2 regions of the Sulfitobacter sp. D7 genome follow, and region 1 is predicted to be linked to the other one. Evidence: riboswitches for the same ligand, from Rfam matches in the RefSeq annotation. Region 1 holds a riboswitch; the other holds the start of a gene.

Region 1 (4,413 bases):
GCCAAGACCAGCAGCAACACCGCCGCACCTGCTGCGGCCTCCATCCGGTAAGCGCCCATCAGACGGTACATTTGTAAGGGCAGCGTCGCACGGTCCTGATCGGCGAACAGCGCGATCACGCCGAGGTCACCCACCGACAGCGCCCCGGTCAGCCCGGCGGCAAAGCCCAGTTGTGGACGCAAGCGCGGCAAGACCAACAGACGCCAAAGCGCCCAACCATTCATGCCGAGGGTCTGCGTCAGCGGGCCATAATCCTGCAACGTTTCACGCAGCCGCGGCACCAGAATGCGCAGCACGAAAGGCAGCGCCATCAGCGCGTTCACGAGGGCCGTAACGGGGAGGCTCAGCCGCGCGGGATCCAGCACCGGGTTGATCATGATGAACCAGCCCGTGCCGATCATCAGCGGAGAGGCCGCAAGCCCCATCAGGCCAATCGCCTCCACCCCGCCGCGCCGCCGGGTAGCGATCCAACCCGCCATCGGCAAGGCCAGTGCGGCAAGTACCATCACGCTGAAGCCCGCCACCAGAATGCTATTCAATGTAGCTTGCCACACCGAAGGCGGCAGTTGCCCCAAACCTACCAATCCGCGCAGCACTACAGCCCCCAGCGGCAGCAGCAAAAACAATGCGGCAACCGAAATCACGGTAATGTCCAACGCTCGCTGCCCCCCGCCCAGCGCATCCCAGCGGCGCAGGGGGCGGTCCAGCCCACCGCCCAAGCTGATCGGCGGGATCAGCCAAAGCGCCGCAACCGCCGCAGCACCGGCGAGCACAAGCTGCACCACCGACAAAAGCGCCGCCCGCCCAAGGTCAAAATCAAACCGAAACGCCTGATAGATCACCAGCTCGATCGTCGTCGCGCGTGGCCCACCACCCAGTGTCAGGGCCACGGCAAAACTGGTCAGACAAATCACGAAGATCAGCGCCGCCACGCCGGGCAGCACCTGCCGCAGCATTGGCCATTCCAGCGCCAGAAACAGTGCACGGGGCGTCATCTGCAGCTGCCCGGCCAGTCGAAATCGCTCGGACGGTATGCTCTGCCAGCCTTGCAGCAAAAGCCGTGTCGCCAGCGGAAGATTAAAGAAAACATGGGCCAGAACGACGCCATGCAGCCCGTAGATCGACACGGGCGGCAGGCCCAGAGCCGCGCCAAATTGGTTCAGCACGCCCGAGCGGCCAAAGACCGTCAGCAACCCCAACACCGCTACGATCACCGGTAAGATAAAGGGCGCGCCGAGCAATGTAATCAGCAACCCGCGCCCCCAAAACCGCCGCCGCGCCAAGGCCCGCGCGACCGGCACCGCCAGCAGCACAGACAGCACCGCCGACCACACCGCCTGCGTGACAGTAAAACGCACCGCCGCCCAGTCCGCCGCGCCGAGCCCTGCCCCCACATCGGCCGCCATGAAAACGGCGACCAGGGCGGCAAGGATCAGGCCCGCGACCAGAGCGGCGGCGAAAAGCCCCGTCTTGCTGCTTAGCGCGACAGCGCGGTCAGCCATTCGTTCAAGGCCTCCTCACGGAGCGCAGGTACTTCGGCATTGGGCACCAATAGCGCCTTGCCGGGTTGGATCATCCCGTCGAACCCTTCGGGCAGACCGCCCTCAGGTGTCACGGCGGGATACATCCAGTTGGTCGTCGGCAACACCGATTGCGCCGCGTTGGACACGAGGTATTGCAGAAACTGATCGGCCAGCTCCGGCTGATCCGACCCCGCGAGCTTCCCCGCCACTTCGATCTGCATGTAGTGGCCTTCGTCAAACAGCGCCGCTGTCTTGCTGTCATCCTCCTCTGCGATCAGGTGATAGGCGGGGGATGTGGTGTAGCTCAGCACCATGTCGGCCTCGCCTTCGAGGAACAGGCCGTAGGCCTCGGACCAGCCCTTGGTGACGGTCACGACGTTATCCGCCAGTCCTGCCCAAACCTCGGGCGCCTCATCGCCATAGGCCGTTTTGACCCACATCAGCAGACCCAGACCGGGGGTTGAGGAGCGCGGGTCTTGGATGACGATCTTCAAATCGCTCTCGGCCAGCGCTTTGAAATCGGTGGGCGCGGAGAGGTCCGTGCCATGGACAAAAGCGAAGTAGCCCCAGTCATAGGGGACGAAGACGTCATCTTCCCAAGTGATCGGCAGATCATAGTCAGCCTGCAACCCGCTCGGCGCGAACAGCTCAGTCTCCTTCGCCGCCGCGACAAGGCTGGTGTCGAGCCCCAGTACGATATCCGCGTCAGAGCGCGCGCCCTCAAGCTTGAGCCGCGCCAGCAGTGCCGCGCCATCGCCCATGCCAACGAATTTCAGGTCGCAGCCGCATTCGGCCTCGAACCCCTCTTCAATGGCCGGGCCGGGGCCCCATTCGGTGACGAAACTGTCGTAGGTATAGACCGTCAATTCAGGCGTTTCGGCCCATGCAGCCGATGCGCCCAAGACGCCCGCAGCAAGTGTAAGATACTTCATTGCATCCTCCTTTTGCGGCGAAAGGTAAAAGGTGGATGTCTGTCCGGACCTTCCCTCCGCCGGTGTTAACCGGTTCAGGTTCAACGGGTCCGCACAACACGTACATCTCAGCCCAAAGGCCCCCCGAGGTAGCGTCAGGGGTAGATCGGACCTGCACAATTGGCAAGGCAAATCCCCTTGAGGCAGGGCGCTGCCCCGGCTAAGGGTTTGACAACAGGAGGTCCGCCCATGTCGATCAACAGCTTTGGCCATCTTTACCGGGTCACCACATGGGGCGAAAGCCACGGTCCCGCCCTTGGCGCCACGATTGATGGCTGCCCCCCCGGCGTGCCGATTGACGAGGGCATGATCCAGCAGTGGTTGGACAAGCGCAAACCGGGCCAGAACAAATACACCACGCAGCGGCGTGAAGCGGATGAGGTGCGGATTCTCTCGGGCACCTTCGAAGGGGTAACAACCGGCACGCCAATCCAGCTGATGATCGAGAACACCGATCAGCGCTCCAAAGACTACGGCGATATCAAGGACAAGTTCCGCCCCGGTCATGCCGACATCACCTATTTCCAGAAATACGGCATCCGTGACTATCGCGGAGGTGGGCGTTCCTCGGCCCGTGAAACGGCGGCGCGGGTGGCGGCGGGTGGACTGGCGCGTGAGGCGATCAAGGTGCTGGCCCCGAACCTGCAGATCACCGGCTATATGGTGCAGATGGGTCCGCATAAGATCGACCGGGATGCGTTCGATTGGGACCAGATCGAGCAGAACCCGTTTTGGGTGCCCGACGCTAAGGCGGCAGGCGATTGGGCCGAGTACCTCGACGGGCTGCGCAAATCGGGCAGCAGCGTGGGTGCGATCATCGAAGTCACCGCGCGCGGCGTGCCTGCGGGCATCGGCGCCCCGGTCTATGGCAAGCTCGACACCGATCTGGCCGCCGCAATGATGAGCATCAATGCCGTCAAAGGCGTGGAAATTGGCGAAGGCATGTCAGCCGCGATGCTGACCGGAGAGCTGAACGCGGACGAGATCACCATGGGGCCAGAGGGGCCGGAGTATTCCTCCAACCACGCGGGCGGTATCTTGGGCGGGATCAGCACCGGGCAGGACGTGGTCGTGCGTTTTGCGGTAAAACCGACCTCCAGCATTCTGACCACGCGACGCACCATCACCAAACAAGGCGAAGAGACCGAGATCATCACCAAGGGCCGCCATGATCCCTGCGTTGGCATCCGCGCCGTGCCGGTGGGCGAGGCGATGATGGCCTGCGTGCTGCTGGATCACCTGCTGCTGCACCGCGGTCAGATCGGCACTAACCGCGGACGGATCGGCCCCGAAGCATGAGGACCAGAGCATGAAAGTCGATGATTTCTCCGCCCGCCCCGCCCTTGGCGTCGGGCTGAAGATCACGGCGATCCTGCTCTTTACCTGCATGTCTGCGATCATCAAATCGCTGGCCGACGATGTGCCCGCGGGCGAGTCCGTCTTCTTTCGGTCCTTCTTTGCCATTCCGGTGATCCTGATCTGGCTGGCGCAACGCGGCAAACTGAAAAGCGGGCTGAAGACGAAAAACCCGATGGGCCATGTCTGGCGCGGGCTTTTCGGCACCACGGCAATGGGGCTGACCTTCACCGGCCTCGGCCTGCTGCCCCTGCCCGAGGTCACCGCCATCGGCTTTGCCACACCGATTTTCACTGTGATCCTTGCCGCCGTGTTGCTGGGCGAACAGATCCGTCTGATCCGCGTGACTGCCGTGGCGATCGGGCTGGTCGGGGTGATGATCATCCTCTGGCCGCGTTTCAGCAGCATCGGTACGATGGAACAGACAGCCACGATTGGTGCGCTGTTGATCCTGATGGCGACGATGGTGCGCAGCCTTGTGCAGATCCACATCCGGCAATTGGTGCAGAACGAAGACACGGCGGCGATCGTCTTTTACTTTTCCGTCACTGCATCGGTCTTGG
Region 2 (4,413 bases), 1.3 Mb from region 1:
GGCGGGGTTGGACCTGTCAGATCCCTATCTGCGCATGGTGCTGAAACTGGCCTCCCAGATGATCGGCATGCCGCGCCACCTGAGCCAGCACGTCGGCGGCTTCATCCTGACCGAACGCCCCCTGACCGAGATCGTCCCCATCGGCAACGGCGCCATGCCCGAGCGCAGTTTCATCGAATGGGACAAGGACGACATCGACGCGCTGCAAATTTTCAAGGTCGATATCCTCGCGCTTGGTATGCTCACCTGTATCGCCAAATGCTTTGATCTGATCGAGGCGCATTACGACCGCCCGCTGGAACTGGCCACGGTCCCGGTGGAGGATCACGAGGACGACGCCACCGGGCGACCCACCTACGACATGCTCTGCCGGGGCGACAGTCTGGGCGTGTTTCAGGTCGAAAGCCGCGCGCAGATGGCGATGCTGCCGAAGCTGCGCCCCCGCGTGTTCTATGATCTGGTGATCGAGGTCGCCATCGTCCGCCCCGGCCCGATCCAAGGCGACATGGTCCACCCCTATCTGCGCCGCCGCCAGGGGATGGAGAGCGTCGTCTACCCCGCCCCCGGCCCGGCCTATCCGCAGGACGAGTTGTTCAGCATCCTCAGCCGGACGCTGGGCGTGCCGATCTTTCAAGAACAGGCGATGAAAATCTCCATCGACGCGGCACAGTTTTCCCCGACCGAGGCCAATGAGCTGCGCAAGGCCATGGCCACCTTCCGCTCGCGCGGGACGATTGAAAAGCTACAAGACAAGATGGTGGGCCGGATGACCAACCGCGGCTATGACCCGGTCTTTGCGCAGCGCTGTTTTGACCAGATCAAGGGGTTCGGCGAATATGGTTTCCCCGAGAGCCATGCGGCGAGTTTTGCCAAGCTGGTCTATGTCTCGTCTTGGATGAAATGCCACTACCCGGCGGCCTTTGCCTGCGCGCTGCTGAACTCGCAGCCGATGGGGTTTTACGCCCCCGCCCAGATCGTGCGCGACGCCCGCGAGCATCAGGTCGAGGTGCGCGCGGTTGATGTGAATTACTCCGACTGGAACTGCACGCTGGAGCCTTGTGGCAACGGTTTCGCCCTGCGGCTGGGGTTGCGCATGGTGGACGGGTTGCAGGAGAAAGCCGCCGCGCGGATCATGGACCGGCGCGAGGCGCCTTTTGCGGATGTCGAAGACCTCAAGTCTCGCGCCGGGCTCGATGCCAAGGCGATCCGCCAGCTTGCCGCCGCCGACACGATGCGCAGCATGGGGATCGACCGACGTCAGGCGCTGTGGCAGGCCCAAGGGCTGCGCGACGCGCCCGCCTTGCCGATCTTTGACCATGCGGAGGCCGCGGCTCAGGGGCCGGAGCCGGAGGTCACCTTGCCGGTGATGCCGAAGGCCGAACAGGTCGTGGCCGACTACCAAACGCTGCGCCTGTCGCTGAAGGCGCATCCGATGTCCTTTTACCGCTCCAGCCTCGCCGCGCAGGGGTTTGCTTCGGCCCGCGATTTGGGGCGAATGGGCCACGGGCGGCGGGTCAAGCTCGCCGGGCTGGTGCTGGTGCGGCAAAAGCCGGGCAGCGCCAAGGGGGTCTGTTTCATCACGCTGGAGGATGAATGCGGCGTGGCGAACCTCGTGATCTGGCCCAATATGTTCAAGCTTTACCGCCCCACGATCATGGCCGCGCGGCTGCTGGTGGTCGAAGGGCGCGTGCAGACCGACGGGCGGGTGATCCATGTGGTGGCCGACCGGCTTAAGGACCGCTCTGACAGGCTTGCATCGCTGTCGGACGCACCGATGCCCGGCATCACCACGCGGGGTGATCACCCGACCCATCCGCTGCCCGGTCAGGTGGCGATGCATAGCCATCCGCGCGACGCGCGTGTGATCCCGAAGTCGCGGGATTTTCATTAACGAATCTTCATGTATTTGATGAAGTGTGACTCGCAAATAGTTGATACAGAACGACAACTCATAAATTAACCATCACCAGTTGACCCTGCCAGCCCGCCTCGCTAGCCTGCCCGCAATCCGTTGGGGTGCCGCAAGGCTGAGAGGTGAAAACCGACCCATCGAACCTGATCCGGGTCGTACCGGCGTAGGGAACGGAACCAAGCATCGGCCCCACGCGGCCCGTCGTTTATCCCGTATCCACACGCCCTTGGCCCATCTAACACATGGGGGCCAAATGGCGTTTCAAGCACTGACGATTGCGGGGTCCGACAGCGGCGGCGGGGCGGGGATTCAGGCCGATCTGAAGACCTTCAGCGCACTTGGCGTTTACGGGGCCAGCGTGCTCACCGCCGTGACAGCCCAGAACACCCGCGCGGTGACCGGGGTCGAGATGATCTCTCCCGCGATGATCCGGGCGCAGATGGCGGCGGTCTTTGACGATCTGGCGATCGGTGCGGTGAAAATCGGCATGTTGGGCGATCCTGAAACGATCACCGCCGTGGCCGAGGGGCTGGCGGGCTGCGCCGCGCCTGTGGTGCTCGACCCGGTGATGGTGGCAAAATCCGGCGATACGCTGCTCTCTGCCGAGGCGGTGGCGACACTGCGTGACCGGATGCTGCCCTTGGCCCATGTACTAACGCCAAACCTGCCCGAGGCCGCACGGCTGCTGGACAGGCCGGAAGCCACCGATGAGGCCACCATGCTGGAACAGGGCCGCGCCCTGCTCTCGGCCGGTCCCGGCGCGGTGCTGATGAAGGGCGGGCATGGCAAGGGGGAGACCTGCGTCGATCTGCTGATCACCGCGGCTGAAACCCTGCGCCTTTCCGCGCCCCGCCAGCACACCGCCAACACCCACGGCACCGGCTGCACCCTTTCCGCCGCCATCGCCGCGGGGCTGGCGCGGGGGCAAACGTTGCCGCAGGCCGTGCAGGCTGCGCATGCCTATCTGCAACGCGCCATTGCCGCTGCCGACACCCTCAACATCGGCAGTGGCCACGGCCCGGTGCATCATTTCCACGCGGTTTGGCCCCATGAGTGACGTCACCATCATCGGCGCAGGCGTGGCGGGGCTTTGGGCCGCGCGGGCCTGTCTGGCGCAGGGGCTGCGGCCAAGGCTCGTCGACCGCAAAGGCACGCCCGGGCCGCATGGCTGTTCATGGTGGGCGGGCGGGATGCTCGCGCCCTTCTGCGAAGGCGCGCTGAGCGAGCCTGCGGTGGTGACCCACGGGCGGCGCGCGGCAGCGCTCTGGTCTGAGATTACCGAGGTCACCCACAGGGGCACGCTGGTCCTCGCCCCGGAACGGGACCGCGCTGAAATCCAGCGGTTCGCCGACCGGACCGACGGCCACACCCCTTGCGACGCCGACGCCATCGCGGCCTCCGAGCCCGAGCTTACCGGGCGTCATCGGCGCGGGCTGTTCTTTGAGGAGGAAGCGCACCTGAACCCGCGCCAAGCCCTGCATGATCTTACCCAAACGCTCGCCGCCCATGGGGTGAAGGTCGAGCCCACGCCCCTCACCCCATCCAAGGTCGCAGGCCCGGTGATCGACTGCCGTGGCATGGCCGCCAGCGCCGACCTACCCGGCCTGCGGGCGGTGCGCGGCGAGATGATCTTGCTGCGCGCGCCTGAGATCACCCTCACCCGCCCGATCCGCCTGCTGCACCCGCGCCACCCGCTCTATGTGGTGCCGCGCGGGAACGGAATTTATATGCTGGGCGCGACCCAGATCGAAAGCGCCAGTCGCGCCCAAATGACCGCGCGCTCGGCGCTGGAACTGCTCTCGGCGGCCTATGCGCTCGACCCGCGCTTTGCCGAAGGCGAGATCATTGAGATGGGCGCCGACCTGCGCCCCGCCTTTGCCGACAACCTTCCCGGCATCGTGCAACGCGGCGCAGTGCTGCATCTTAACGGATTGTTTCGGCACGGGTTTCTCATGGCACCGGCCTTGGCAGAACAGGCCGCAGCCTTTCTTGCAACAGCGACAACAGGGGATTTATTCCGTGAAAATTGAAGTGAACGGCGAAGCGCGTGAGGTCACTGCCACGCAGCTTAACGCGGTCTTGGTGGAGCTTGGCTGGGGCGAAGCCAAGGTCGCCACCGCACTCAACGGCAATTTCGTCCCCGCAGGCGCGCGGGGCGCGACGACGCTGAGCGATGGCGACCGGCTTGAAGTGCTCAGCGCCATGCAGGGGGGCTAAGCGATGCGCGACTTTTACGGCGTTTCTCTGCCCCTGCCGCTGATGCTGGGCACCGCGCGCTACCCCTCGCCTGCGGTGATGGAGGCCGCCTTTCGCCAAAGTGCCGCCCCGGTGGCAACCGTTTCCCTGCGCCGCGAACAGGGTGCGGGTCAGGCGTTTTGGGATATGGTGCGCGGGCTCGGCGTGCATCTGCTGCCCAACACTGCCGGTTGCCATTCGGCGCGGGAGGCGATCACCACGGCACAGATGGCGCGGGAGTATTTCGGGACCAATTGGATTAAGCT

Evidence for each region. A riboswitch is a leader RNA that binds a small molecule or an ion and turns the genes downstream of it on or off. The one in region 1 is predicted to bind thiamine pyrophosphate.
Region 2: it holds a riboswitch for thiamine pyrophosphate, as region 1 does, so the genes downstream of both, thiD (bifunctional hydroxymethylpyrimidine kinase/phosphomethylpyrimidine kinase) here and thiB (thiamine ABC transporter substrate binding subunit) in region 1, are expected to answer to the same signal.

The regions. Positions count from the first base shown of each region.
Region 1 is NZ_CP020694.1:237,275-241,687, reverse strand. Features, by position in the region: gene B5M07_RS01100 (thiamine/thiamine pyrophosphate ABC transporter permease ThiP) at 1-1,502, opposite strand, end outside; gene thiB (thiamine ABC transporter substrate binding subunit) at 1,478-2,455, opposite strand; TPP riboswitch at 2,490-2,591, opposite strand; gene aroC (chorismate synthase) at 2,684-3,793, shown strand; gene B5M07_RS01085 (DMT family transporter) at 3,804-4,413, shown strand, end outside.
Region 2 is NZ_CP020694.1:1,487,392-1,491,804, reverse strand. Features, by position in the region: gene B5M07_RS07235 (error-prone DNA polymerase) at 1-1,891, shown strand, start outside; TPP riboswitch at 2,003-2,099, shown strand; gene thiD (bifunctional hydroxymethylpyrimidine kinase/phosphomethylpyrimidine kinase) at 2,166-2,969, shown strand; gene B5M07_RS07225 (FAD-dependent oxidoreductase) at 2,962-3,942, shown strand; gene thiS (sulfur carrier protein ThiS) at 3,932-4,129, shown strand; gene B5M07_RS07215 (thiazole synthase) at 4,133-4,413, shown strand, end outside.